DNA from 3 places in the Streptomyces sp. NPDC027663 genome. Region 2 is predicted to be linked to each of the others. Evidence: riboswitches for the same ligand, from Rfam matches in the RefSeq annotation. Region 2 holds a riboswitch; each other region holds the start of a gene.
What was found. A riboswitch is a leader RNA that binds a small molecule or an ion and turns the genes downstream of it on or off. The one in region 2 is predicted to bind S-adenosylmethionine.
Positions count from the first base shown of each region.

Region 1 (9,683 bases), on a different contig from region 2:
AGGAACGCGCCATCCGCGAACAACTGGACCTGTCCCCGGTCCGCTACTACCAGCTCCTCAACGCCCTCCTGGACGACGAGCGCGCCCTGGCCCACGACCCGGTGACGGTGAACAGACTCAGACGGGTACGAGACGCCCACCGCACAGAACGCTGACCCCCACCGATCCGACTCCAGCCCACGCCGGCCCTCGTGCGGTGCCCTTTCGGCCCACCGGGTCGAAGCCCGCCATCCGGGCCGGGATTCCCGCTCGCGTCGGCTTTGTGAGCCACCCTCGCGGCCGACCGAGCCCGGTCCCCGCCCACCAACCCGGGGCCGCTCGCGTCGGCCTCACAGGGTGCCCTTTCGGCCCACCGAGTCGGGTGGTGGGTGGGCGACGTGGGGTCCAGGGGCGGAGCCCCTGGCGGGGTCTGGGGCGGAGCCCCAGGAGTGACTCCGGTCCGCGCCGGATACTGTCGCGGTATGGACCCTCTGCCGACCCCGCAGACCCAGCAAGGCCGCCACGGACTCGCCACCCTGCTCGCGCAGCCCCGCACCGCAGTCATCGGCCTCGACTTCGACGGCACACTCGCCCCCATCGTCGCCGACCCCGAACAGGCCCGCGCCCACCCCGACGCCGTACCCGCCCTGGCCGCCCTCGCCCCGAAGGTCGCCTCCGTCGCCGTGATCACCGGCCGCCCGGCCGACGTCGCGGTCCGCTACGGCGGCTTCGGCGACGTCCCCGGCCTGGAGCACCTGACCGTCCTCGGCCACTACGGCGCCGAACGCTGGGACGCGGCCACCGGCGAGATCACCGCCCCCGCCCCGCACCCCGGCGTCGCCGCCGTCCGCGCCGGGCTGCCGGCCCTGCTGGAGCGCGCGGGAGCAGGCGAGGGCACCTGGATCGAGGAGAAGGGCCGCGCGGTGGCGGTCCACACCCGCCGTGCCACCGACCCACAGGCCACGTTCGAGTCCCTGCGCGCCCCCCTCGCCGACCTCGCCACCCGTCACGGCCTGATCGTCGAACCCGGCCGCCTGGTCCTGGAACTCCGCCCGCCGGGCATGGACAAGGGCGTGGCGCTCACCGAGCACGTCCGCACCACCGGCGCCGGCTGTGTCGTCTACGCCGGTGACGACCTGGGCGACCTCCCCGCCTTCGCCGCGATCGACAAGCTCCGCACCGACGGCATCCCCGGCCTCCTGATCTGCAGCGGCAGCACGGAGGTCACGGAACTGGCGGAACGCGCGGACCTGGTGGTGGCCGGCCCGGAGGGGGTCGTCGCACTCCTGCGGGCCCTGGCGGCTCAGCTCGGCTGACCGGTCAGCGCCTCCAGCTGATCCAGGAACCAACGAGCCGGCGGCAGCGCGGTCGCCGCTGCCGCCAGCCTCTTGGAGCGTTCCGCCCGCTCATCCGCCGGGAGGGTCAGCGCCTCGTGCAACGCCCGCGCGGTCCCCGCGATGTCGTACGGGTTCACCACGAAGGCGGCCTCGCCCAGCTCCTCGTACGCCCCGGCCTCCCGCGACAGCACCAGCGCGCAGCCCTCGTCGGAGACGACCGGGACCTCCTTGGCGACCAGGTTCATGCCGTCCCGGATGGGATTGACCAGGGCCACGTCGGCCAGCCGGTACGCGGCCAGGGAGCGGGCGAAGTCGTCCTTCACGTGCAGCACGACCGGCTTCCAGTCCGCCGTGCCGTACCGCTCGTTGATCTCGTCCGCGACCCGCTGCACCCCGGCGGTGTACTCGCGGTACACGGCGAGGTCCTGCCGGGAGGGGTAGGCGAAGGCCACGTGGACGACCTTCTCCCGCCACTCGGGGTGGTCCTCCAGCAGCTGCTCGTACGCCAGCAGCCCGCGCACGATGTTCTTGGACAGCTCGGTGCGGTCCACCCGGACGACGGCCCGGCGTGCCGTACCGTCCGGCGCGGTGCCGATCTCCTTCCGCAGTGCCGCCATCCGCTCGGCCACGTCGGGCTCGTGCGCCCGCTTGCGCAGGAAGTCGGCGTCCGCGCCCAGCCCGTGCACCCCGATCCGGGTGCCGGAGGGGATGCCGGGCCCGAGCACGGCGTGGCAGCAGTCCTTGAACGCGTCCGCCCACCGCCGGGTGAGGAACGCGGCCCGGTCGGCACCGAGGATGCCGGTCAGCAGCTCGGTCGCGATGTCGTCCGGCAGCAGACGGAAGTAGTCCGGCGGGGCCCAGGGGGTGTGCGAGAAGTGGCCGATGCGCAGGTCGGGGCGGAGCCGGCGGAGCATGCGGGGGGCGAGGGCCAGGTGGTAGTCCTGGATCAGCACCGCCGCGCCCTCGGCGGCCTCCTGGGCGAGCGCCTCGGCGAACGCCTGGTTGTAGGCCTCGTACGACGCCCACTGGCGCCGGAATTCCGCGTCGAAGACCGGTTCCAGCGGGGTCTGGTACAGCATGTGGTGGACGAACCAGAGGACCGAGTTGGCGATGCCGTTGTACGCCTCGGCGTGCACGGTCGCGTCGATGTCGAGCATCCGCACCCGCTGCCCGCCGGTGTCCTCGGCCGGCAGCAGCCCGCCGGCCGCGCGCCGTACGGCCTCCCGGTCGCCCTCGCCGAGCGCGGCGCACACCCATACGGAGTCCGCGTCCGACCCGATGGCGGACAACCCCGAGACGAGTCCGCCACCGCCCCGCCTGGCGTGCAGCGAGCCGTCCTCGCTCACCTGATGGGAGACCGGGCCGCGATTCGACGCGACCAGCACCTGAGCCTTTTCCGCAGCACCACGCGAGGAAGCCATACGCCTCAACCTAGCCCGGCCCGGAAACGCTCAAACGTACGTTCCGTCCGGGAAGAGACCGTATACGGCCCGTTCACGCCACCTTCCGGTCGGCGTACTCGGCGATCTCCAGCATCGGCGGCCGTTCCTCGGTGTCCACCGAGTAGGTACGCGGCTCGAACCCGTCCTCGCCCCGTTCGAACTGGGTCAGCGCGGGCCGGACCAGATGGCCGCGGGCCAGCCGGAGCTGGGCCGTGCGGTAGATGGCGGCGGCCATCCGGCCGAGGGCCTGCCCGTCCTGGTGGCGGTGTCTGCGCACGCCCACGTCGACCTGGGCCAGCGCGTCCAGGCCGACCAGGTGCAGCGCGTCCACGAGCATGCCCAGCTCCACGCCGTAGCCCACGGGGAACGGCAGCTGTTCCAGCAGGGACCGGCGGGCCGCGTACTCGCCCCCCAGCGGCTGCACGAAACCGGCCAGCTGGGGCCAGTGCATGTTCAGCAGGGGGCGGGCCATCAGCTCGGTGACCCGGCCGCCCTGTCCGCCGGCCGTACCGGCGGCGAGCGCATCGGATCCGGTGCCGAGCGGGCGGTCGTACATCGCCTTGACCAGTTCGAGGCCCGGGTCGGTGAGCAGTGGGCCGACGATCCCGGAGACGAAGTCGGAGGAGAACTCCTTCAGGTCCGCGTCGACGAAGCAGAGGATGTCCCCGCCGGTCACCAGCAGGGAGCGCCACAGCACCTCACCCTTGCCGGGGACGGCGGGCAGGCGGGGCAGGATGTCGTCGCGGTGGACCACGCGGGCGCCCGCGCCGGCGGCGACCTCGGAGGTGCGGTCGGTGGATCCGGAGTCGACGACGACGATCTCGTCGACGAGCGGGACCTTCTCCACGAGGTCGTGACGGATGGTCGCGACGATGTCGCCGACCGTCTCCTCCTCGTTGAGGGCGGGCAGTACGACGCTGATCGTGTGGCCCGTGCGCTGCTTGGCGGCCAGGATGCGGTGGAGCGGTCGATCGGCCACGGACCAGGACCGCTCGGCCAGCCAGCGCTCGACTTCTTCCAGCACGGTCTGCGGCTCCTCACTGTCGTGATCACACTCGGTGACAGCGTGTGATCCATCTCGCGGTTCGGACGACTATCTCAACTGTCCTGGCCTTCGGTTACAGTCTTGAACAACGCCGATGACCATCGCATGTCGGGGGTCACCGGCGTCCACAACCGCATACAGCTCATCCAGAGGGGCAGAGGGACACGGCCCGATGAAGCCCCGGCAACCCTCCAGTCGGTTCTCGTAGATCAGTCTTGATCGTTTCCGCGAGGCTCCCGGCTAGGGAAGGTGCCAAATCCGTCTCACGGCGAAGTGCGTCGTGAGGAAGATGAGGAGAAAGGGCCTCGCCTCCATGGCTGTGCAGACAGTTGCCACCACCAGCAGTTCCACCGTAGACCTCGGCCCCGCCGCGGCCCTCAGCTGTCGCGAGTGCGGTCACCGGGTGCCGCTCGGACCGGTGTTCGCCTGCGAGGAGTGTTTCGGCCCGCTGGAGATCGCCTACGACTTCTCCGCCTACGACACCGAAGAGCTGCGGGCGCGCATCGAGGCCGGCCCCGCGAACATCTGGCGCTACGCGCCCCTGCTGCCGGTCCCGGCGGACGTCGCCGGCAAGCCGAACATCAACCCGGGCTGGACCAAGCTCGTCAAGGCCGACAACCTGGCCGGCGAGCTGGGCGTCACCGGCGGGCTGTACATCAAGGACGACTCCGGCAACCCGACGCACTCCTTCAAGGACCGCGTCGTCGCCCAGGCCCTGGAGGCCGCCCGCGCCTTCGGCTTCACCACGCTCTCCTGCTCCTCCACCGGCAACCTGGCCGGTGCCGTCGGTGCCGCCGCGGCCCGGGCCGGTTTCCGGTCCTGCGTGTTCATCCCGCACGACCTGGAGCAGGGCAAGGTCGTCATGGCCGCGGTCTACGGCGGCGAACTCGTCGGCATCGAGGGCAACTACGACGACGTGAACCGCTTCTGCTCCGAGCTGATCGGCGACCCGGCCGGCGAGGGCTGGGGCTTCGTCAACGTGAACCTGCGGCCGTACTACGCGGAGGGCTCCAAGACCCTGGCGTACGAGATCTGCGAGCAGCTCGGCTGGCGGCTGCCCGACCAGATCGTGGTCCCGATCGCCTCCGGCTCCCAGCTCACGAAGATCGACAAGGGTCTGCAGGAGCTGATCAAGCTCGGCCTTGTCGAGGACAGGCCGTACAAGATCTTCGGCGCCCAGGCCGAGGGCTGCTCGCCGGTGTCCACCGCCTTCAAGGCCGGACACGACGTGGTCCGCCCGCAGAAGCCGAACACCATCGCCAAGTCCCTCGCCATCGGCAACCCGGCCGACGGGCCGTACGTCCTGGACATCGCGCGCCGCACCGGCGGCGCCGTGGAGGACGTGACGGACGAGCAGGTCGTGGACGCCATCAAGCTGCTGGCCCGCACGGAGGGCATCTTCGCCGAGACGGCGGGCGGGGTGACCGTCGGTGTCACCCGCAAGCTGCTCGAGGACGGCGTGCTGGACCCGGCGAAGACCACGGTCGTCCTCAACACCGGCGACGGCCTGAAGACCCTCGACGCGGTGGCCGGGACCGGCCTCAGCGCCACCATCCGCCCGACCCTGGACTCCTTCCGAGAGGCTGGCCTCGCATGAGCGTGACCGTTCGCATCCCCACCATCCTGCGCACCTACACCGGTGGCCGGGCCGAGGTCAGCGCCGAGGGCGCGACCCTCGCCGAGGTCATCACCGACCTGGAGAAGAACCACGCCGGGATCTCCGCCCGGGTCCTGGACGACCAGGGCAAGCTGCGCCGGTTCGTCAATGTGTACGTCAACGACGACGACGTCCGCTTCGAGCAGGGTCTGGACACGGCGACCCCCGAGGGCGCCGGCGTCTCGATCATTCCGGCGGTCGCCGGAGGCTGATTATTACCTTGGGTAACAGCAGTTACCCATTGTTCATCCGATTGCCCCCTCCGTGAGAGAAGCGGAGGGGGCAATTCTGTGTGATTGAGCGCGGTACAGTTGGGGAACACGGCCGTGGTCTTCGGGTCACGGGCCCTGGATTGATGCCGCAGAGCCCGACAAGAAGTAGCCAAAGTACTCGGGTTTTATGCGGCATTTGCTCCTTTTATGGAGCCCGACTTGCCCTGAATTCGGGCGAATTCTCACCACATTTCGGACCGTGTGCGTCCAGAATTCTCGTCCGATTGACCTGTTGCAGACGGCAGTTGGACAGATACATTCAGCCGCGGTCGACGCGTTCCGGCGCACGCCCCCGACCAGTTGAGGGGGCGAGGTCTGACCCGGGTCCGCGAAGTGTGGATCTGTGCAAGGGCCAGTAATAGGGGAGTTAGGCATGGCTCAGGGCACCGTCAAGTGGTTCAACGCGGAGAAGGGGTACGGCTTCATCGCGGTCGACGGTGGTGCGGACGTCTTCGTCCACTACAGCGCGATTCAGATGGACGGCTACCGCACCCTGGAAGAGGGCCAGCGGGTCGAGTTCGAGATCTCGCAGGGCCAGAAGGGTCCGCAGGCCGACATGGTTCGCGTCACCGCCTGAACGTTTCTTGCACGAAGGGCCCGCACCTCGCACAGGGTGCGGGCCCTTCGCCGTGCCGGTGCCCCCGTGTCCGCGGACGGCTGACGGTGCCCTGCCGCGCCGGCCGGTTGCGCCCGCCCGGCGCCCGGGACCGCCACCCTTCGGCGAACCCGCTTCGCGGGTGCGCCTTGCACTCGGGCATGCCGAGTGCTAATCATTGGCGTTAGCACTCTGAAGGTGAGAGTGACAACGAAGGACCGGGTCGGTGAGGCCCGCAGGCCAAGTGGGGCAAGGAACCACGCGGCCGGCGAGCCGTCCGTCGCGGGCGCGGGCGCGGTCCGAAGGAATCACCCCCAGTCCTGGAGGGACCACTTCACATGGCCAAGATCATCGCGTTCGACGAGGAGGCGCGGCGCGGCCTCGAGCGCGGCATGAACCAGCTCGCGGACGCCGTGAAGGTGACGCTCGGCCCCAAGGGCCGCAACGTCGTCCTCGAGAAGAAGTGGGGCGCCCCCACGATCACCAACGACGGTGTCTCCATCGCCAAGGAGATCGAGCTCGAGGACCCGTACGAGAAGATCGGCGCCGAGCTGGTCAAGGAAGTCGCCAAGAAGACGGACGACGTCGCCGGTGACGGTACGACCACCGCGACCGTGCTCGCCCAGGCCCTGGTCAAGGAAGGCCTGCGCAACGTCGCCGCCGGCGCCAACCCGATGGCTCTGAAGCGCGGTATCGAGAAGGCCGTCGAGGCCGTCTCCGCCGCCCTGCTGGAGCAGGCGAAGGACGTCGAGACCAAGGAGCAGATCGCCTCCACCGCGTCCATCTCCGCCGCCGACACCCAGATCGGCGAGCTGATCGCCGAGGCCATGGACAAGGTCGGCAAGGAAGGCGTCATCACCGTCGAGGAGAGCAACACCTTCGGTCTGGAGCTTGAGCTCACCGAGGGCATGCGCTTCGACAAGGGCTACATCTCGGCGTACTTCGCGACCGACATGGAGCGCATGGAGGCGTCGCTCGAGGACCCGTACATCCTCATCGCCAACTCCAAGATCGGCTCCGTCAAGGACCTGCTCCCGCTCCTCGAGAAGGTCATGCAGTCGGGCAAGCCGCTGCTGATCATCGCCGAGGACGTCGAGGGCGAGGCCCTGTCGACCCTGGTCGTCAACAAGATCCGCGGCACCTTCAAGTCCGTCGCCGTCAAGGCCCCGGGCTTCGGTGACCGCCGCAAGGCCATGCTCGGCGACATCGCCATCCTCACGGGCGGCGAGGTCATCTCCGAGGAGGTCGGCCTCAAGCTGGAGAACGCGACCCTGGACCTCCTGGGCCGCGCCCGCAAGGTCGTCATCACCAAGGACGAGACCACCATCGTCGACGGTGCCGGCTCCTCGGACCAGGTCAACGGCCGCGTGAACCAGATCCGCGCCGAGATCGAGAACAGCGACTCGGACTACGACCGCGAGAAGCTGCAGGAGCGCCTGGCGAAGCTCGCCGGCGGTGTCGCGGTCATCAAGGCCGGTGCCGCCACCGAGGTGGAGCTGAAGGAGCGCAAGCACCGCATCGAGGACGCCGTCCGCAACGCGAAGGCCGCCGTCGAGGAGGGCATCGTCGCCGGTGGTGGCGTGGCCCTGCTGCAGGCCTCCCAGGTCTTCGAGAAGCTGGAGCTCGAGGGTGACGAGGCGACCGGCGCCAACGCCGTGCGCATCGCGCTGGAGGCCCCGCTGAAGCAGATCGCCGTCAACGCCGGCCTCGAGGGCGGTGTCGTGGTGGAGAAGGTGCGCAACCTGACCCCGGGCCACGGCCTGAACGCCGCGACCGGCGAGTACGTCGACCTGGTCGCCGAGGGCATCATCGACCCGGCGAAGGTGACCCGTTCCGCGCTGCAGAACGCCGCCTCCATCGCCGCGCTGTTCCTCACCACCGAGGCCGTCATCGCCGACAAGCCGGAGAAGGCCGCTGCGCCGGCCGGCGGCGGCATGCCGGGCGGTGACATGGACTTCTGATCCTTCCGGATCACCTGTCCTTCTCCGAGGGCGGTACCCCCAGCTTCCGGCCGGGGGTACCGCCCTCGGGCGTCTCCGGGCACAGGCGGCGGGCTCCGCCGGGGCTCGCGGACGCCGCCAGGGCCGTCAGACGCCGCAGGCCGGCCTGCCGCTGCACCAGACTCAGCCCGGTGACGGCGGCACCCAGCGCCAGCCAGCCCACCGGACCGGCCGTCATCACCACGCCCGTCAGCAGCGGGGGGCCCACCGACTTCTGCACCGACTGCGCCATCCCGGCCACGCCCAGATAGGAAGCCCGGGCACGCGGCGGCGCCAGGCTGACCGCCAGCTCCCAGGAACTCACCGAGCGCAGCAGCTCGGCCAGCGTGACCAGCATCGCGGCCGCGAGCATGGCGAGCGATGCGGACCAGGCCCCACCGCCGGTGGCGGTCGCCAGGACGAGGCAGCAGGCGAGCAGGGTCACGCCGTACCAGCCCACTGCCGAGGCGGCCTTGCGCGGACCCTCGGCCCGGGCCGAGACGTGCAGCTGCAGCACCACCACGAGCACGGTGTTGATCACCAGGAAGGCCGGGACGACGGCGTGCGGCGCGGTGGTGTGGTGCACCAGCCACAGCGGCAGACCGACGCCCAGGATCGCGTCGTCCAGGTTCATCGGGATGTCGAGCAGCACGAAGAGCAGGTAGCCGGGGTCCCGCCAGGGGCTGGGAGCCGGCTCGGGGGCGGGGGAGCCGCCCCCGCTGCCGTCGCTCTGTGCCACGACCAGCCCGTGCCCGGCCGGTTCCCTGGTCTGCCGGACCAGCGCGGCGGCCAGGACGTAGGAGAGCGCGTTGGCCAGGATCAGCGCACGGTAGGCGTTCGTGGTGCCCACGGCGAGGCCGAGCGCGGCGACGCCGGCGCCGAGGGCGTATCCGGCGTTGGCCACGCTGCGGAACAGCGCCTGGTAGGTGGCGCGCCGCTCACCGGCGACCCGGGTGGCGAAGAGCATCTCCAGCGTCTTGGCAGCCCGCTCGCCCAGACTCGTGAGCGCGACCAGGAGGAGCAGCGTGGTGAAGTCGTCGGCGACCAGCAGCAGGACCATCGTGCCCAGGCGCAGCAGGTGACAGCCGATCAGCAGGTCCCGCACGGGCAGCCGTTCGGCGGCTCGCCCGGCGAGCGGTGACCCGGCGATCCCCGCGATCGCGCCCACTCCGAGGAGGAGTCCGAGTGCGCGCGCGTCCAGCCCGCTCACGAAGGTGAAGTAGAGCACGGAGGCCGCGGCCCACATGCCCGTCCCGGTCCGGTCCACGCACTGCGCCAGCAGCATGATCCGCGCGTCCCGCCCACCCGGGGGCCGCCGCAGCTGGGCTATCAGCCCACCCCTGCCGTCTCCGCCGCCCTTGCCGTCCCCGGCCCGTC
Region 1 covers NZ_JBVHSK010000006.1:132,316-141,998, forward strand. Annotated here, with positions in the region: gene ACZ4SF_RS18415 (DUF3263 domain-containing protein) at 1-155, shown strand, start outside; gene otsB (trehalose-phosphatase) at 462-1,295, shown strand; gene ACZ4SF_RS18425 (alpha,alpha-trehalose-phosphate synthase (UDP-forming)) at 1,283-2,737, opposite strand; gene ACZ4SF_RS18430 (glucosyl-3-phosphoglycerate synthase) at 2,811-3,782, opposite strand; SAM riboswitch class I at 3,943-4,099, shown strand; gene thrC (threonine synthase) at 4,117-5,400, shown strand; gene ACZ4SF_RS18440 (MoaD/ThiS family protein) at 5,397-5,672, shown strand; gene ACZ4SF_RS18445 (cold-shock protein) at 6,106-6,309, shown strand; gene groL (chaperonin GroEL) at 6,666-8,288, shown strand; gene ACZ4SF_RS18455 (MFS transporter) at 8,299-9,683, opposite strand, start outside.
Region 1: linked by a shared signal. The riboswitch ahead of thrC (threonine synthase) and the one ahead of ACZ4SF_RS24690 (aminotransferase class V-fold PLP-dependent enzyme) in region 2 are both predicted to bind S-adenosylmethionine.

Region 2 (9,683 bases):
GAACGGATGGGCCGGGTGGAGTTCACCCTGTTCTACGTCGGCTGCGGCTACCTCGCCCTGCTGGGCTACGCGGCGGCCAACGCCGCCTCCGAGCAGTCGCTGGTCGGCGCCTCCGGGGCGATCTCGGCCGTCCTCGGGGCCTTCCTCTACCTCTTTCCCCACGCCCGGGTGACAAGTCTTCTGCCGTTCCTGTTCTTCCTGCCGCTGCGCTTCCCCGCCTGGGTGGTCCTGCCGTTCTGGGCAGCACTCCAGTGGCTGGCCGCGGGCCGGGTCTCCGACGGCCCCGGGGTGGCCTATCTCGCGCACCTGGTGGGATTCGGGCTCGGCTTCGTCTACGCGTGGATGCGGTACCGGAAGAAGAAGGGCGCACAGGGCGGCCCCGGCACGGCGGTGGTGGGCGAGGGGAAGGGAAGGGCCCGTAGGGCGGCCTTGGAAGGGCGGTGGTGGGCGACGGGGAAGGGAAGGGCCCGTAGGGCGGCCTTGGAAGGGCGGTGGGGGGCGACGGGGAAGGGAAGGGCCCGTAGGGCGGCCTTGGAAGGGCGGTGGTGGGCGACGGGCGAGCTAGAGTGAAGGCCGCCCCAGCTCCGGTCACCGAGGGAGAGAAACAGCCGTGATCACCGCGATCGTTCTGATCAAGACCAGCGTGGACCGGATCCCCGAGATCGCGGAGCAGATCGCCGCGCTGGACAGCGTCAGCGAGGTCTTCTCGGTCACCGGCACCTACGACCTGATCGCCATGGTGCGGGTCCGCCGGCACGACGACCTCGCCGATGTCATCCCGGGCCGGATCAGCAAGATCCCCGGAGTGGAGGCCACCGACACGCACGTCGCCTTCCGCACCTACTCCCAGCACGACCTGGAGGCCGCGTTCGCGATCGGCCTCGACAACTAGGCCCTGGCGACCGGGCGGACCAAGCATTCAGCGGGGCGAGCCAGGCGTCCAGCAGGGCAGGCCAAGCATTCAGCGAGGCGGACTAGGCGTCCAGCAGGGCAGGCCAAGCGTTCAGGGGGCAGGCCAGGCGTCAGCGGGGCGGGCTAGGTGTTCAGGTCCACCGCGGCGATGCCGGTGCCCGAAGGGACGTAGAGCCGGCCGCCGCGCACGACCGGGGTGTGCTGGTCGTCGCGGGCGGCGTGGCCGAGGGCCGCGTCCCAGCGCTTCTCGCCGTTCAGGTCCAGCGCCCAGACCCGGTCACCGGCTCGCGCGTACACGGTGTCGCCGGCCGTCACCGCGTACGGATCGGCCTGCTCGTCGTCGACTGTGCACGTCCACGCCACCGAGCCGTCGGCCGCCCGGACGGCATACACGCTGTTCGAGTCCGTGCCGACGGCCCTCGTCCGGTCACCCGCGGTCATCGCCGCGGCGTACGCCTCCCTGCGCCACAGCCGCCGCCCGTCCGTGACCCGGAAGCCCTGACGGATGCCGGCGGTGTCGGCGAGCAGGGTGCTGCCCGCAAGGGCGACGGCACGTACGTCGGTGCCGGCGGCCACCTGCCACTTCCGCGAGCCGTCCCGCGCGTCCAGCGCCAGCAGCGCGTCGCCGTAGCTGCCCGTGTAGATCACACCGCCCGAGACGAGGGGTGTGCCGGTGGGGCCGGCCGGGGTCTTGGCGGTCCACTTGGTGCTGCCGTCGGAGGTGTAGCAGCGCAGCCCGCCCGCGTCCGTGCCGCCGACCGAGACCAGTACGTCGGCACCGAGCAGCACCGGAACGGCGTAGCCCTCGTCGCCGAGGGTGCGGGTCCACCGCGGGCTGCCGGACGGACTGACCGCGGTGAGCCGGCGCGCCTGCTCGGCATGGAAGCCGACCACGCAGTACACGCCGTTCGCGGTGGCCACGGGGGTCGAGACGTCGTCGCCGAGCCGCACCTTCCAGCGCTTGGAGCCGTCCCGGGAGACGGCGTGCAGGACGCCGTCGGAGGTGCCGGCGTAGATGACGGAACCGTCCGGGGAGAGCGCGCAACAAGGGCCGTCCAGACCGCCGATGCCACCCAGGTCGTACTGCCAGCGCAGCACGGCGGGCCTGCCGGCGGCCGGGGTCTGCGCCATGCCCGGGGCCGACTCCTCGGGCAGCCGGTAATCGCCGGTCATCCCCTCGGTCCCGGTCCCCCGCTGCCACAGCCAGCCCCCCACGCCCGCACCGGCCACGGCGACGGCGCCACCGGCGAGCGCCTGCAGCAGACGGCGCCGACCGGGGGCGACGGCACCGAGGCGGCGAACGGCGGGGACGGTGGAGGAGGCTGGGGTGGGGGTGGGGGTGGCGGAAGAGGCAGGCGCCGGAGAAGGGGTGGCCGAGGAGGCGGGGGTGGGGGTGGGGGCAGTGTCGGACCTGGGGGCGGGATCGGACCCCGGCGTGAGTGCGGGATCGGACCCCGGCGTGAGTGCGGGATCGGCCCCCGGCGTGAGTGCGGGATCGGACCCCGGCGTGAGTGCGGGATCGGCCCCCGAGGTAGGGGCGGGATCGGCCCCCGGGGTAAGGGCGGGATCGGCCCCCGGCGCGAGGGCGGACACCGGCGCGAGGGCGGGCGCCGGTGCGAAGTACTCCACGCCGCTGGGGCGGTCTGCGGGTGCGGAGCCCGGCTCGGTCGTGGGGCCGTACCAGCCCGGGTGGAGCCCGGCGCGCAGGGTGTCCGGGGTGAACCCGGCGCTCGCCACCACCTCCTGCGGCACCGGACGCTCCAGCGGGTCCTCGCGCAGACAAGCCGTCACCAGCGGGCGTACGCCGTCCGGCACGCCGGACAGATCGAAGTCGCGGGTCAGGATGCGCAGGAGGACGACCGAGTCCTGGCCCTCGCCGAACGGCTCCCGGCCGGCCGAGGCGTAGGCGAGAACCGCTCCGAGGGAGAAGACGTCGCTCGGCGGGCCCACCTGGCCGCCGTTGCGGATCTGCTCCGGCGAGACGTAGCCGACCGAGCCGACGACCGCGCCGGTACGGGTCAGCGCGGTGGCCTCCAGGGCCCGGACGATCCCGAAGTCGATGACCCGCGGCCCGTCCGGGCCGAGCAGGATGTTGGACGGCTTGAGATCGCGGTGCACCAGCCCCTTGGCATGGATGGCACCCAGCGCCTCGCCGAGCGCGGCGGCCAGCACCCGCACCGCCGGCTCGGGCAGCGCCCCGTGGTCCAGGACGGCGTCCCGCAGATTCGGGCCGGACACGAACTCCGAGGCCATCCACGGGCGTTCGGCCTCGGTGTCGGCGTCCACGACCCGCGCGGTGTAGGTGCCCGCACCGCCGACGGTCTGCGCGGCCCGCACCTCGTGCCGGAACCGGGCACGGAAGGTGCGGTCCTCGGCGTGCTCGGCCCGTACGACCTTCACCGCGACCCGGAGTCCGGTGCGGGAACGGGCGAGATAGACCTCGCCCATACCGCCGGCGCCGAGTCTGTGCGTGACGTCGTACGGGCCGATGTGGCGCGGGTCGGTTGCGCGCAGCGATTGCACTCCGTGATCCCCCCGGTCTAGCTGCTGCCAGGGGGAGTGTATTGGGCGCCGTCGGACCTGTGGACGTCGCCCGATCGTCTGCCGGGTGCGATGGTACGGCGGGCGCGGGTCCGTCGTGGTTTCCCGCGCCGTACCCCCCGTCCCTTCGGGGCGCTGGTCACACCGCCGGGACGCAGCGGCCTTCCTCCGTGCGGTACTGCCACTTGGCGCCGTCCCGGACCAGTTCCCTGACGGCGTTGACGAAGCGCTCGACGTGCTCGTCGGGAGTGCCCGCACCGAAGCTCACCCGGATGGCGTTGAGGGACTTCTCGCCCGGGGCTGCCTCGGGGGCGCCGCACTCGCCCTGGGTCTGCGGACCGGTGCCCAGGAGGGTGCGGACCAGGGGGTGGGCGCAGAAGAGGCCGTCGCGGACGCCGATGCCGTACTCGGCGGAGAGGGCGGCGGCGAAGTGGGAGCTGTTCCAGCCCTCCACGACGAAGGAGAGGACGCCGACGCGGGGGGCGTCGTCGCCGAAGAGGGAGAGGACCTTCACCTCGGGGACCTCGGCGAGGCCCGCTCGGACCGTGCGGATCAGGTGCTGTTCGCGGGCGACCAGGGTGTCCCAGCCGGCCTCGGTGAGCGCCTTGCAGGCGGACGCGATGGAGTAGGCGCCGATGACGTTCGGGGAGCCGGCCTCGTGCCGGGCCGCGCTGTCGTGCCACTCCACGTCCACGCCGCCGTCCTGGCGCCGGGTGACCTTGCGGCTGGCGCCGCCGCCCGCGAGGTACGGCCCGGCAGCCTGCAGCCAGTCGGCGCGGCCGGCCAGGACACCGGAGCCGAAGGGGGCGTACAGCTTGTGCCCCGAGAAGGCGACCCAGTCGACGTCCAGGTCACGGATGTCCACGGGGTGGTGCGGGGCCAGCTGGGCGGCGTCCAGGACGATCCGGGCACCGTGGGCGTGTGCTGCGGCGGCCAGTTCACGCACCGGCCACAGCTCGCCGGTGACGTTCGAGGCGCCGGTGACGCAGACCAGGGCCGGCCCGTAGGGGTCGCGGTCGGCGAGCGCCCGCTCCAGGGTGCGCACGGCCTGCTGCGGGGTGCGCGGGGCGTCGAGGCAGGTGACCTTCGCGTCCTGCCAGGGCAGCAGGGAGGCGTGGTGCTCGGTCTCGAAGACGAAGACCTGGCAGTCGGCCGGGAGGCTGCGGGCCAGCAGGTTGAGGGAGTCGGTGGTCGAGCGGGTGAAGATCACCTGGTCGGCCGGCCGGCAGCCGAGGAACTCGGCGACCGCCTGGCGCGCGTTCTCGAACAGGTCGGTGGACAGCTGCGAGAGGTAGCCGGCGCCGCGGTGGACGCTGCCGTAGTAGGGGGCGTAGGCGGCGACGTCGTCCCAGACGCGCTGGAGGGCGGGGGCGCTGGCGGCGTAGTCGAGGGCGGCGTAGGTGACTTCGCCACCGGTGACGAGCGGGACGGTGACATCCCTGCCCAGAACGGGCAGCACCGCCGAGATGTCACGGCAGACGGACTGGTCGGTGGCAGCGGTGGAGACGGACATGGCGGAACTCCCGTGAAGGCAGGTGGAATTCACCGCGCGAGCAGCACACGCAGGTACGGCGGCTCGAGCGCGGTGAAGGTGAAAGGGGATGCGGAGGCGGGGCTCTGCGGCCCTATCGCATTCGCTTGCTCACGGAAGGCTCCTCGACGACCAGGACCCCTGGTTTCGCGAGGGGTCCGCGCTTGCCGTAGACCTCGCTGCCTACGACCTGGTCTTCACCCGGGGCACCCCGCCACGGACGGAGGGTTGCCGGACAGCCGGCCGGGGCCGAATGACTGTCGCTCATGACCTGGTACAGGAACGTACGCGAAATGATCGGCGCCCCGCAACCCGTGTCCGGATCGCGGGACGCACCTCGACGGGGGCCATGGGGTGTCGCGACACCCCCTAGGCGTTGCTGACGGCCACCCAGCGTTCCAGCGTGCGCTTCGCCGCGCCCGAGTCGATCGACTCCGCCGCCCGGGTCATGCCCGCGCGGATCTGCTCGGCGAGCGGCGCGTCCGTCGGTTCGAGGGCCACCAGTGCCGCCGCCGAGTTCAGCAGCACCGCGTCCCGGACGGCCCCCTGCTCGCCGTCCAGGAGTCGGCGGGCCACCTCCGCGTTGTAGGACGCGTCGGCGCCGCGCAGGGCGTCCACGGGGACGAGGTCGATGCCGACGTCACGCGGGTCGAAGGTCTGCTCCGTGACCTTGCCGTCCCGGACCACCCACACCCGGGAGGTGTCGGTGACGGTCAGCTCGTCCAGGCCGTCGTCGCCCCGGAAGACGAGTGCGGAGTTTCCGCGTTCGGCGAGGACACCGGCGACGATGGGCGCCATGCGCGGGTCGGCGACCCCGACCGCCTGGGCGCGCACCTTGGCCGGGTTGGTGAGCGGACCGAGCACGTTGAAGGTGGTCCGGATGCCCAACTGGGAGCGCGCCGGGGCGACATGACGCAGCGACGGGTGGAAGCGCACCGCGAAGCAGATGGTGATGCCGGCTTCCTCGGCGACCTCGGCGACCCGCTGCGGGGTCAGGTTCAGGTTGATGCCGAGCTTCTCCAGGACGTCGGAGGAGCCGGAGGCGGAGGACGCGGCCCGGTTGCCGTGTTTCACGACCTTCGCGCCCGTGCCCGCGACCACGATCGCGGACATGGTGGAGATGTTCACCGTCTTGGCGCCGTCGCCGCCGGTGCCGACGATGTCGACGGCCGGGCCCGGCACCTCGATCACGTTGGCGTGCTCGTACATGGTGCGGACGAGGCCGCTGATCTCCTGGACCGTCTCGCCCTTGGCCCGCAACGCCACCATGAACCCGGCGATCTGGGCGTCGGTCGCCTCCCCGCGCATGATCAGGTCCATCGCCCAGGCCGTGTCGTCGGCGGACAGGTCCTGACCGGTGAGCAGGCCGTTCAGCAGGGTGGGCCAGGAACGGCCCGCCGCGGTGTCGCCTCCAGCGGGGGTCACAGCGTTCATAGCCGCTCCTGGGTGTCGAAAGAACAATGTGGTCCCCACCCTATCCAGCCCGGGACACGGCGAAGGGCCCCGTCCGTAAGCCGGACGGGGCCCTTCTGGTGTGGCGTGGCGACGCGGGGATCAGTGGTGGCCGTGGCCGCTCGTGATCTCCTTGTACTCGTCGACGGTGGGCTTCGGGATCTGGTTGTCCTCGCCGTAGTAGGCGTTGCTGAGCTTCGCGCGCAGCTTCTCGGACGCCTTCACCTTGCGCTCGACACCGTTCTCGTCGACCGTCGGGCCGACCGCGGCCGGCTCGTACTGGTGGTGGGCCGTGAGGGTGTGCAGCTGCTCCTGGCTGAGCGGCTCGTGCACCTCGATGAACTCACCGTGCGGCAGCCGCTTGATGATGCCGGTCTCGCGGCCGTGCAGCACCTTGTCGCGGTCACGGCGCTGCAGACCCAGGCAGATCCGCTTGGTGACGAGGAACGCGATGACCGGTCCGGCGAAGAAGAAGATCCGGACGAACCAGGTCACGGCGTTGATCGACAGGTGGAAGTGGGTGGCGATGAGGTCGTTGCCACCGCCCACCAGGCCGATCATGTACACGGTCACCCAGGCGACACCGAACGCGGTACGGGTCGGGGCGTTGCGCGGGCGGTCCAGGATGTGGTGCTCGCTCTTGTCGCCGGTGACCCAGGACTCGATGAACGGGTAGACCGCGATCGCCGCCAGGACGAGACCGAAGAGCACCAGCGGGATGAACACGCCCAGGACGAGCGTGTGACCCCAGAAGTTGATCTCCCAGCCCGGCATGTAGCGGACCAGACCCTCGGCGAAGCCCATGTACCAGTCGGGCTGGGCGCCGGTGGACACCTGGTCCGGACGGTAGGGACCCATGGCCCAGATCGGGTTGATCTGAGCGACCGCGGCGATGATCGCGATGGCACCGAAGACCAGGAAGAAGAAGCCTCCGGCCTTGGCCATGTAGACCGGCAGCAGCGGCATGCCGACGACGTTCTTCTCGCTCTTCCCGGGGCCCGCGAACTGCGTGTGCTTGTGGTAGAAGACCAGGATCAGGTGGCCGACCACGAGGCCGAGCATGATGCCCGGCAGCAGCAGGATGTGGACCGAGTAGAACCGGGCGACGAAGTCGTGGCCGGGGAACTCGCCGCCGAACAGGAACATCGAGATGTACGTGCCGACGATCGGCACGGACAGGATCGCGCCCTGGGTGAAGCGGACACCGGTGCCGGAGAGCAGGTCGTCCGGGAGCGAGTAACCGGTGAAGCCGGTGAACATGCCGAGGACGAACAGCAGGAAGCCGAACAGCCAGTTGATCTCACGCGGCTTGCGGAACGCGCCGGTGAAGAACACGCGCATCATGTGCACGAACATGCCGGCGAGGAAGATCAGCGCGGCCCAGTGGTGGATCTGCCGGATGAGCAGACCACCGCGCACGTCGAAGGAGATGTGCAGGGTCGAGTTGAACGCCTCGGACATCAGCTGTCCCTGGAGCGGGATGTAGCTGCCGTGGTACTCCACCTCGTTCATCGACGGGTGGAAGAACAGCGTCAGGTACACACCCGTCAGGATGATGATGATGAAGCTGTAGAGGCAGACCTCACCCAACATGAACGACCAGTGGTCGGGGAAGATCTTGCGCATGTTGGCCTTGGCCAGGGAGTAGATCCCGAGCCGGCCGTCGGCCCAGTCGGCGATCCGCTCGCCGGCCGGTGCCTTCCCGCGGGAGCGGCCCCCCGCGCCATTTTCGTTCGGTGCAGTACTCATCCGCGCTCCCAGAATGCAGGACCGACGGGCTCCTCGAAGTCGCCGAGCGCCTGGAGGTAACCCTCGCTGTCCACGCCGATCCGCAGCTGCGGCAGGGCGTGACCGGCGGGGCCGAAGATCACTCGGGCACCGTCGGAGAGGTCGAAGGTGGACTGGTGGCACGGGCACAGCACGTGGTGCGTCTGCTGCTCGTACAGCGAGATCGGGCAGCCGACGTGGGTGCAGATCTTCGAGAACGCGACGATGCCCTCGTGCGACCAGTCGAGCTCGCGCTTGTCCTTGATGTTGCCCGGCTGCAGCCGGACGATCATCAGGGCCGCCTTGGCGATCTCGTCCTGGAAGTTCTCGTCGTGCTCCTCCAGGCCGTCGGGCATGGCGAAGGTGAGCGAGCCGACGGCGACGTCCTCGGGGCGCAGCGGCTGGTTGGTGTTCATGTTGACCAGGCGCTTGCCCTTGGCCCACAGGGTGTGGCGGAGCTTGGTGCCGGGCGCGGGGCCGAGACCGCCGAGCAGCATGACACCGGAGAGCGGCACCAGGGCCAGCGCACCGAACATGGTGTTGCGGATCAGCTTGCGGCGGCCGAGCGCGGACTCCTTGGCGCCCTCGCGGAAGTCCGCGTGGACCTTCGCGCGGACCTCGGGGGAGGCCTCGATCGGGTGCCGGTCGTCGGCGACCTCGACGTCGGACATCAGGGTGCGGGCCCAGTGGACCGCGCCCGCGCCGATGCAGAACAGGGCCACGCCCAGGGTGAGACCCAGCGCGAAGTTCATCGCGCTGATGTGCCCGATCGGGAAGACGAAGATCGACTTGTCGTTCGGGATCACCAGGTACGCGACGATGAAGCCGATGGTGGCCAGCATCGACAGCGTGAACAGCATGGCGACCACGCGCTCGGACCGCTTGGCGGCCCGCTCGTCGATGTCCTGGATGCGGTGCTCGTGCGGCGGCAGCCCCGGGTCCGCGAACGGGTTCTCCTCGTCCGCGACGCTTACCGCGCCGTGCGTGTGGTCCTGCTCAGCGGGCAGGTTCTCTTCTGGAATGTCTTGGCTACTCATGACTTCTTGGCCTTTGCGGTCCGAGCGGCGACCCAGACGGCGACCGCGATCAGCGCGCCGAGGCCGAAGATCCAGGCGAACAGGCCCTCACTGACCGGCCCGAGGCCGCCCAGCTCCAGACCGCCCGGGTTCTCCGTCTTGCTGCCGTTGACCGCGTTCAGGTACGCGATGATGTCCTTCTTGTTCTTCTCCGACAGCGTGGTGTCGGGGAAGGACGGCATGTTCTGCGGGCCCGTCTGCATGGCCTCGTAGAGGTGCTTCGGAGCGACACCCTCAAGGCTCGGCGCGTACTTGCCCTTGGTGAGGGCGCCGCCCTTGCCGGTGAAGTTGTGGCACTGCGCGCAGTTGGTGCGGAACAGCTCGCCGCCCTTGGCGATGTCCGCCCCGTCCGGGCCGTACTGCTCCTTGGTGGGCACGTTCGGGCCGGCGCCCAGCGACGCGAT
Region 2 covers NZ_JBVHSK010000010.1:4,356-14,038, reverse strand. Annotated here, with positions in the region: partial or broken gene ACZ4SF_RS24705 (rhomboid family intramembrane serine protease) at 1-408, shown strand, start outside; gene ACZ4SF_RS24700 (Lrp/AsnC family transcriptional regulator) at 611-892, shown strand; gene ACZ4SF_RS24695 (protein kinase domain-containing protein) at 1,036-3,435, opposite strand; gene ACZ4SF_RS24690 (aminotransferase class V-fold PLP-dependent enzyme) at 3,593-4,966, opposite strand; SAM riboswitch class IV at 5,140-5,256, opposite strand; gene trpD (anthranilate phosphoribosyltransferase) at 5,354-6,418, opposite strand; gene qcrB (cytochrome bc1 complex cytochrome b subunit) at 6,539-8,185, opposite strand; gene qcrA (cytochrome bc1 complex Rieske iron-sulfur subunit) at 8,182-9,240, opposite strand; gene qcrC (cytochrome bc1 complex diheme cytochrome c subunit) at 9,237-9,683, opposite strand, start outside.

Region 3 (9,683 bases), on a different contig from region 2:
TGCCGTGACCGCACATCGGCAGATAGCCGGACACCTCGATGTAGATGACGCCCCAGTCGCAGTCGGGCCGGGCCGGCGGCTGCAGGACGGCGCCGCTCATCGCGGAGTGGCCGCGTGGCTCGTTCATCAGCAACTGTCTGATGTGATCGCGGTGTTCCCGGAAGTACAGCCGCCGCTCGTTCATCGTCGTTCCCGGGACGGTGCCGATCCCGCCGGTGATCACCCGGGTCGGCATGCCCTCGGTGTGCGAGTCGACGGCGTGCAGGACGAGGTTGCTGCGCATCGGTCCGGCTCCCTTATCCGAGGCCCGCGGCGACGGCCTTCTCGGTGGCCGTGCGGACCGCGGCCGCCTGCCCGGGCAGCAGCGGGACGCGCGGCGGGCGCACCGGGCCGCCGTACCGTCCGACGACGTCCATGGAGAGCTTGATCGCCTGCACGAACTCCACCTTCGAGTCCCAGCGCAGCAGTGGGTGCAGCTGCCGGTAGAGCGGGAGCGCGGTGGTGAGGTCCCCGGCCACCGCGGCCCGGTACAGCTCGGCCGAGGCGCGCGGGAGCGCGTTGGGGTACCCGGCCACCCAGCCCTTGGCGCCGGCCGTCGCCAGCTCCAGCAGCACGTCGTCGGCACCGGCCAACAGGTCCAGCCCGGGGGCGAGTTCGGCGATGCGGTAGGCGCGGCGGACGTCGCCGGAGAACTCCTTGACGGCGTGGATCAGGCCCTCGCCGTGCAGCCGGGCGAGGAGTTCGGGCACCAGGTCGACCTTCGTGTCGACCGGGTTGTTGTACGCCACCACCGGCAGGCCTGCCTTCGCCACCTCGGCGTAGTGGGCGAGGACGGACCGGTCGTCGGCCCGGTAGGCGTTGGGCGGCAGCAGCATCACCGACGCGCAGCCGGCCTCGCCCGCCTGCTCGGCCCAGCGGCGGGCCTCGGCGGAGCCGTACGCGGCGACGCCCGGCATCACCCGTTCCCCGCCGATCGCGGCCACGGCGGTCTCCACCACCCGGGCGCGCTCCTCGGCCGTGAGCACCTGGTACTCGCCGAGCGAGCCGTTGGGCACGACACCGTCACAGCCGTTCGCGACGAGCCAGGCGCAGTGCTCGGCGTAGCGGTCGTGGTCGACGGAGAGGTCGCCGCGCAGCGGGAGCGCGGTGGCGACGAGGATGCCGCGCCAGGGACGGTCGGGTACGTCGGACACTGGGTTCCCCATTCAGTAGGGTGTGACATATTACTGTGGTACGGCTCGTGTGGACTCCGGCGGGGTGCCGGACTCACTCCGGCTCGGGCAGCGCGGCCAGGACGCCCAGGGGCACCGGTCGCGCGAAGGGCCGGCGTGCGGGGGTGAGCGGGCAGCCGGTCAGGCCCGCGACCGCGGGCGCGCACATCCTGCCCTGGCACCAGCCCATCCCTGCCCGGGTCAGCAGCTTCACGGTGCGCAGGTCGCCCGCGCCGAGCGTGCCGACGGCCTCGCGGACCCGACCGGCGGTGACCTCCTCGCAGCGGCACACCACCGTGTCGTCGGTGACCCGCTCCGCCCAGCCCGCCGGCGGTGCGTACACCGCGTCGAGTGCCGCGGCGAACTCCCGCAGCCGGGCCCGGGTCCGGGCGGCGGTGCCCCACCGGCCGGGGTCGGGAGCGGTGCCGTGCAGGCGGGCGGCGATCGAGCGGCCGGCGATGTACCCCTCGGCGAGCGCGAGGGCCGCACCGCCGATGCCGGTGGCCTCCCCGGCGGCCCACACGCCGGGCACGTCGGTGCGCTGCTCGCCGTCGACCCGCACGGCGGTGCCGGACAGCGTGCAGCCGAGGGTCTCGGCGAGGTCGGTGTGCGGCAGCATGCCGTGACCGACGGCGAGGGTGTCGCAGGGGATGCGCCGGGTGCTGCCGGGCCGGACGTGCCCGTTCCGGTCGAGCGCGGCCACCGACACCGCTTCCAGCCGTCCGGTGCCGTGCGCCGCCACGACGGTGTGCCGGACCAGGCCGGGTACGCCGTGCCGCAGCAACCGGGCCGCGTAACCGCCGCCTTCGGCGAGCTTGCCGGGCTGGGCGGCCAGGGCCGGCGCCCGGCGCAGCAGCGCCGCGGGGCCGGCGGACTCGACCAGCGCGGCGACCCGGGCGCCGGCCGCGGCGAGCCCGGCGGCCACCGGCAGCAGCAGCGGGCCCGTTCCGGCCACCACGGCCGTCCGGCCGGGCAGCACCAGGCCACCCTTGAGCATGGCCTGCGCGCCGCCCGCCGTGACGACCCCGGGCAGCGTCCAGCCGGGGAAGGGCAGCACCCGCTCGTAGCCGCCGGTGGCCAGCAGGACAGCGTCGGCGTCCACGCTGCTGCCGTCCTCCTGCGCGGGGCCGCACAGGGCGTGGACGCGGAACCCGCCGGCGCCGGAGACCCGCTCGGCACACCACACGTGGTGGTCCCTCAGGTGCACGATCCGCCCGGCCGTGCGGTGCCGGGCGAGGCCGTCCCGCAGCCGCTCCCAGGTGCGCCACTGATGGTGCAGGGCCTGCGGCCGGCGGGCGCCGAGGGCCGGGGCGGGCTGCCGGTAGAACTGTCCGCCGGCCTGGTCGGCCGCGTCGACGAGGGTCACGCGCACGCCCCGCGCGGCAGCCGCCAGGGCCGCAGCGAGGCCCGCCGGACCCGCGCCGACGACGGCGAGGTGCGGTTGCTCAGTCATGGTCCGGCCCCTCCTCCGGTCGCGCATCGCCCCGTCCCGTTCCCTCCTGGGTGCGGATCACATCGCCCGGGTGCACGGCAACGAGGCAGGCACGCAGGCCGGGGCGGCCGTTGACGGTCACCAGGCAGTCGAAGCACACCCCGATCCCGCAGAAGACCCCGCGCGGCCGGCCCGTGCCGCGGGTGCTGCGCCAGGCCGTCACGCCCGCGGCCCACAGGGCGGCGGCGACCGTCTGCCCGGGCAGCGCCGTCACGGGCCGGCCGTCGAAGGTGACGGTGAAGGCCTCACCGGGCCTGGCCCGGGTCAACTCCAGCGGATTCACGGCGTGCTGCCTCCATCCGTGTCGAACCGCTCCGGCCGGAACGGCGTGAGGTCCAGCTCCGGCGTCTTCCCGGTGAGCACCTGCGCGGTCAGCCGTCCGGTGGCGGGGGCTAGTCCGATGCCGGCGCCCTCGTGCCCGCAGGCGTGGAACAGCCCGGGCACCCGTGGGTCGGGGCCGATCGCCGGCAGGTGATCGGGCAGGTACGGCCGGAATCCCGCGTACGTGCGCAGCGCGCGCACTCGCTCCAGGAACGGGAACAGTCCGGTCGCCCCGGCAGCCAGCGCACGTACCGCGGGAAGCGACAAGGAGCGGTCGAAGCCCACCCGTTCGCGGGTCGCGCCGATCAGCACCGGACCGGCAGCCGTGCCCTCCACCACCGGCGAGGTGCGCAGGGCGGCCGAGTCGCTCGCCACGTCGGCCACGTAGTCGGCGGCGTACACCTTGTGCCGGATCATTCGCGGCAGCGGCTCGGTGACCAGCACGAAACCGCGCCGGGGGAGCACCGGCAGCCGTACGCCCGCGAGCGCCGCGAGGTCACCGCCCCAGGTGCCGGCCGCGTTCACCACTGCCGGCGCGTGGATGTCGCCCCCGCTGGTGCGCACGCCGAGCACGGCGCCGTCCGCCGTGCGCAGCACCCCGGTCACGGAGCGGCCCAGGTGGAGCCGGGCGCCGGAGGCGCGGGCCAGGTGGGCGGCGGCCAGCGCCGGCATGACCTGGGCGTCCTGGGGGTAGTGCACCCCGCCCGCCATGCCGCACGCCAAGTGCGGTTCCAGCTCGCGGAGTCGGTCACCGTCGACCGGTACGGCCGTGACCCCGGCGTCCCGTTGGCCCGCGGCGAACCCCTCCAGCGCCGTCAGGGTGCCGGGCGTGGAGGCGACCACGAGGCCGCCCTTGGGCTCGTACTCGATCGAGGCACCCAGTTCCTCCGCGAGAGCGCCCCACAACCGGGCCGACAACAGGGCGAGTTCGAGTTCCGGGCCCGGTTCCTTGTCGGAGACGAGCAGGTTCCCCTCGCCCGCGCCGGTGGTGCCTCCGGCCACCGGGCCCCGGTCCACCAGCCGTACGTCGAGACCGGCCCGGGCGGCGTACAGCGCACAGGCCGCGCCCACCATTCCGGCCCCCACGACCACGACGTCGCAGGTCAGTCGCTTCGTCACGCGCAGTACTATGTCACATGTTTCTCTCGCTGAGGAGACCCTGGACCGCGACGTGGGGAGACCTCGGCCCCCGGACGGGCGCATCCCGAATCCCGGGCGTGGGCGCCCCCTTGACGTCGCAGGAAGCCGGCTCGACACTGCCGGACAGGGAATCCTAGCGATGGGGTAGGGAATGATGGTGCGCCTCGGAACGGTCGGCGGCCGGGCAGGCCGCACGCCGTTGCGCGAACCCCTGCTCACCTCCCGCCGCCACATCGACCTGCTGCGCGTCTGCAGCGCGATCGGACCGCGCCGCTGAGCGGGGCCCCGCCGCCCACGGAACCCACAGGGGCCCCCGCCGCCCACCGAACCCACCGCAGCCGCTCACGCCCACCGAACCCATCGGGTCACGCCCACCGAACCCCCTGCGGCCCCTCACGCCCACCGAACTCACCGGTCACGCCCATCGAACCCACCGTCCGGGCACGTGGACGTCGACGCGCCCGTTCGCACGCCCACGACCAAGGGAGACGTATGTCCATCGCTCCGCTCGCCGCCGTACCGTCCGCCCACCGCGCCGCCCCCGCGTTCCGGGGGCGGATCGGCCAGGACGCGCGCAGCGGCCACTACGCCGTGCCGCACCGCTACCGGCTCCATCTGTCGACGGCCTGTCCCGACGGGCTGCGCCTCGCCGTCGGACACAGCCTGCTCGGCCTGGACGCCGGCTGTCCGGTCACTCTTCTGCCCGCCGTCCCGGACCGTCCCGACGGCGGTCACACGGCGCTGCGCCCGCTGTACCAGGCGAGCGCCCACCACTACACGGGCCCGGCGCTCGGACCCGTCCTCAGTGACGACTGGTCCGGACGGATCGTCAGCACCCACGCCCCCGACATCCTGCGCGATCTTGACCGGTTCCGGCACGACGGTCACACCTGCCTGTACCCCTCCGGCCTGGAGTCCGTCATCGAGGCCGTCGAACGGATGTGTGCCGAGGGCATCGAGGAGGCCGCGCAGCGCGCCGGCCGGGCCGGCACCGGCCCGGCCGAACGAGCCGCCGCCCTGCAGGTGCTGCTCGACACCCTGGGCCGGCTGGAACGGGGACTCGACGGCGGGGAGTACCTGGCCGACGACCGGCTCACCGCCGCCGACATCGGACTCTGGGTGTCCCTGGTGCAGTTGGACACCGTCCACCGCTACCACCTCGACGCCTCCGCCGTGCACCGCATCGCCGGCCACCGGGCCCTGTGGGCCTATGCCCGCCGGCTGGCCGGCCACCCGGCCTTCGGCCGCCACCTCGACCTCGACGGCATCGCCCGCCGTCACCACGGCCGCTGCCGGGGCCTGGAGGCCGCCGGAGCCGCCGTCCAGATCCTGGACTGGGCACTGCACGCGACGGACGGATCCGACGCTTCCCGCAGGTGAGAGCGGGCCGCCACCCGTCCATTGAGCGGACGGCCGTTGACATTCCAACGAGCAACTGCCTTACTTACGGCCCAGAACGGTCATGAGCGTCAGCGCCAAGCCCTGGCTCGCTGACCGGCAACCCTCGCACCGCGGTGGGGTGCCCCAGGTGACGACCGGACCGGACGACGCATTCGGTAAGCGCGAGGCCCCACGGGGCCGGAACAGTGACAGGTGACGCCATGGACGCAGCTCCCAGGACGGCCGCGAGCCGTCCCCAGGGCTGCGTGCCGTCCTACGCCGCCCTCCTCGTCGCCGACCGAGCCGTCGACCTGCTCCGCGTGAACAGCGCGCTGTGTACCGCACCGGGCTCTGCCCGCTGTCGGGGCTGACGTCTCTCCCAGCCCCAGCGTCTTTGCCGCACACCGTCTATGCCGTGTGCCGTTGTCCGCCCAGCCCCCGGTTTCCGCGCATGCCCGTGCGCCGCCCCGTGCCGTAGCGCCGTGGTGGCCGCACCCGTTCGTCCGCGGTCCCGGGGTGACCCACTCCGCCGGAGCCCGCCATGAGTGAACTCTCAGGTGCCGCCGTCTCCTTCGCCGAGGCGCCACCTGCCGACACCCCGTCAAAGCCGCCTGTCGCCCAACGGGTTCAGCCGCTGCGCCGCCCCGGCCGGTGGTTCGCCGGAGCCCTGGTGCTCGTCCTCGTCGCACAGGTCGTGCACGGGCTGGCCACCAACCCCTTCTACCAGTGGGACCGCTTCCGCTACTGGTTCCTGCGCCCCACCCTCCTCGACGGTCTCCTCGTCACCCTCGAAGTCACCGTCCTCAGCGCGGTGCTGGGCCTCCTCGGCGGCATCCTGCTGGCCCTCGGCCGGCAGTCCGGCAGCCCCGTACTGCGCGCCGTGAGCTGGACCTACACCTGGCTGTTCCGCTCGGTGCCGCTCATCGTCGTACTGATCTTCCTGTACAACTTCAGCGCCCTGTACAAGACGGTGAGCCTCGGCATCCCCTTCGGCCCCGCCTTCGTCTCCTTCGACGAGTCGGAACTGGCCACCGACATGGCGGTCGCCGTGCTCGGGCTCAGCCTCAACGAGGCGGCCTACGCCTCCGAGGTGGTCCGCGGCGGCATCCTCTCCGTCGACCAGGGCCAGCACGAGGCCGCGGCGGCGCTCGGGCTGCCCAGGCGCTACCAGTTCACCCGGATCGTCTTCCCGCAGGCCCTGCGGTCCATCACCCCGAACTACGTCAACCAGCTCATCGGCCTGATCAAGAGCACGTCCCTGGTGTTCTACGTGTCGCTGCTCGACCTGTTCGGCACCGTGCAGACCATGGGCAGCACCTACCCCGGCGACATCGTGCCGCTGCTGCTGGTGGCCACCGTCTGGTACCTGATCCTCACCAGCGCCGTGTCCGTCGTCCAGTTCTACGTCGAGCGGTACTTCGCGCGGGGCGCCACCCGCAGCCTGCCGCCGACCCCGCTGCAGAAGGCGCGGCGGGCCCTCACCGGCTTCCGGGCCCGGCTGCGCAGGGAGGCCGCCGTATGACCGCCACCGCCACCGACACCCTGGAACCGGCTCCGGCCGCACTGGAGGTGCACGACGTCCACAAGTGGTACGGCACCCACCGCGTCCTCGACGGCATCGATCTGACCGTGCGCCCCGGCGAGGTCACCGTCGTCATCGGCCCCTCCGGCTCCGGCAAGTCCACCCTCCTCCGGGTCATCAACCACCTGGAGAAGCCGGAGATCGGCCACGTCAGCGTCGGCGGCGAACTGATCGGTGTCCGGCGCGGCAGCGGCGGCCGGCTCAAGGAGCTGAGCGAGCGCGCCATCCTCGCCCAGCGCAGCCGGATCGGCTTCGTCTTCCAGAACTTCAACCTCTTCCCGCACCTGACCGTCCTCGACAACGTCGCCGCCGCGCCCGTCGCCACCGGCCGGCTCGACCGGCCCGAGGCCCGCGAACTCGCCCGGGAACTGCTCACCCGGGTCGGCCTCGGCGACCGCACCGGCGCCTATCCACGGCAGCTGTCCGGCGGCCAGCAGCAGCGGGTCGCCATCGCCCGCGCGCTCGCCCTGCGCCCCGGCATCATCCTCTTCGACGAACCGACCTCCGCCCTCGACCCGGAACTGGTCGGCGAGGTGCTCTCCGTCATCAAGGACCTCGCGACCAGCGGCACCACCCTGGTCATCGTCACCCACGAGATCGGCTTCGCCCGCGAGGTCGCCGACCGGATCGTCTTCATCGACGGCGGACGGATCGTCGAGCAGGGGCCGCCCGCCGAGGTGCTGGACCGCCCCCGGCACGACCGCACCCGCGACTTCCTCGCCAAGGTCCTCTGACCGCCGCCCGCCCGTTGCTCCCTCCGCCGACAACCTCCCGAACGACAAGGACAGCCATGCCCACCCAGTTCTCCCGACGCAGCCTGATCCGCGGCCTCACCGCGGCGACCGTCGCCGCCTCCCTCGCCGGCGGGCTCGCCGCCTGCGGAGGTGACGGCGACGCCGCCGTCACGACCGACTCCGCCGGCACGGTGACCGTGGGCAGGGTGTCCAACGGCGCGGCGAAGGAGACCACGCTGAAGGTCTCCGAGGTGAAGTCCATCAGCGCCGAACTGCCCGCCTCCGTCCGCCGGAACGGCACCCTGAAGATCGTGGTGGGCGCCCTGCCCGACGGCTTCCCGCCGCTCGCCTACATCGGCGGCGACCAGAAGACCCTCACCGGCGCCGAACCCGACTTCGGCCGCCTGGTCGCCGCGGTCCTCGGCCTAGAACCCGAACTGTCCAACGCCACCTGGGAGAACATGTTCGTCGGCATCGACAGCGGCAAGGCCGACGTCGGCTTCGCCAACATCACCGACACCGAGGAACGCAAGAAGAAGTACGACTTCGCCTCCTACCGCAAGGACGAGGTGGGCTTCGAGGTGCTGAAGAAGAGCACCTGGAACTTCGACGGCGACTACCGCAACCTCGCGGGCCGGACGGTCGCCGTCGACAACGGCACCAACCAGGAGAAGATCCTCCTGGAGTGGCAGGCCAGACTGAAGAAGGAGGGCAAGGCCCTCACCGTCAAGCACTACCCGAGCAAGAACGCCACCCACCTGGCGCTGACCGGCGGCAAGATCGACGCCTACCTCGCCGCCAACCCCGGTGTCGCCTACCACATCACCCAGGCCGCCGACTCCCCGAACCCCACCCGCAGCGCCGGCACCTACTCGGGCGCCGGCGCGAGCGTCCAGGGGCTCATCGCGGCCACCACCAAGAAGGACAGCGGGCTGGCCGAGCCCATCGCTGACGCCATCAACTACCTGATCGAGCACGGGCAGTACGCCAAGTGGCTTGCCGCCTACAACCTCTCCGCCGAGGCCGTGGCCAAGTCCGAGGTCAATCCGCCCGGTCTGCCGCTGACCAATTCCTGAGGGCGTTCAGCGGCCGGGGCAGCAGGCTGGGGGACGACTCGGCGCATCCGTATCCGTACCCCCACCCGTATCCGTACCCCCACCCGCATTCGGCTCCGTACCCGCATCCGCATCCGCATCCGCATCCGTACCCGGATCGGTACCCGCATCCGCACCCCATGCGGATCCACACCGCATCCGCATCCGCACCCCGGTCCGCATCCGCATGTTCCGCGGGCCGGGAACACCCGGCCCCGGCCGGGCGTTGAGTGTCATGACGAGATCCGACAGGCGGACACCGACCAGGCACGCCGCGTCCGACGGAGGGAGGAGAAGGCCGTGACCCGAGCACTCCCGCAGACACGCCGGCTGTGCGTCCCGCAAGCCCGACCGCTGTGCCTCCCGCACACGCACCTGCTGCGATCCCCGCACGCAAGCAGGCTGTGCCTCCCGCGTCCGTACCGCTCCGTCCGTCTGTACTCCCGGCCGCACATAGACCTCCAGCGCGTGTCCGCCGCCCTCTGTCGCCACTGACGTCTGCTGCCCGGCCCTCCGGGGCCGGGATCTCCTCCCGCCGTGCTCGCCGCCGGCCGACGCCCGCCCGCCCGGGCGTCCGCCGCGCGGAGCCGGTGTCTCTCGTACGGACATCAAGGAAGGCACCGACGTGTCCTCGACTCCTCGCGCACACCTGCATCTCGCCGTCGCCCTGGACGGCACCGGCTGGCATCCCGCGTCCTGGCGCGAGCCGGTCGCCCGCCCCCGGGACCT
Region 3 covers NZ_JBVHSK010000003.1:308,486-318,168, reverse strand. Annotated here, with positions in the region: gene ACZ4SF_RS10730 (proline racemase family protein) at 1-283, opposite strand, end outside; gene ACZ4SF_RS10725 (dihydrodipicolinate synthase family protein) at 297-1,193, opposite strand; gene ACZ4SF_RS10720 (FAD-dependent oxidoreductase) at 1,267-2,664, opposite strand; gene ACZ4SF_RS10715 ((2Fe-2S)-binding protein) at 2,657-2,986, opposite strand; gene ACZ4SF_RS10710 (NAD(P)/FAD-dependent oxidoreductase) at 2,983-4,143, opposite strand; gene ACZ4SF_RS10705 (putative leader peptide) at 4,316-4,441, shown strand; gene ACZ4SF_RS10700 (glutathione S-transferase C-terminal domain-containing protein) at 4,657-5,544, shown strand; SAM riboswitch class IV at 5,623-5,733, shown strand; gene ACZ4SF_RS10695 (amino acid ABC transporter permease) at 6,086-7,066, shown strand; gene ACZ4SF_RS10690 (amino acid ABC transporter ATP-binding protein) at 7,063-7,860, shown strand; gene ACZ4SF_RS10685 (transporter substrate-binding domain-containing protein) at 7,917-8,936, shown strand; gene ACZ4SF_RS10680 (putative leader peptide) at 9,255-9,449, shown strand; gene ACZ4SF_RS10675 (LLM class flavin-dependent oxidoreductase) at 9,580-9,683, shown strand, end outside.
Region 3: linked by a shared signal. The riboswitch ahead of ACZ4SF_RS10695 (amino acid ABC transporter permease) and the one ahead of ACZ4SF_RS24690 (aminotransferase class V-fold PLP-dependent enzyme) in region 2 are both predicted to bind S-adenosylmethionine.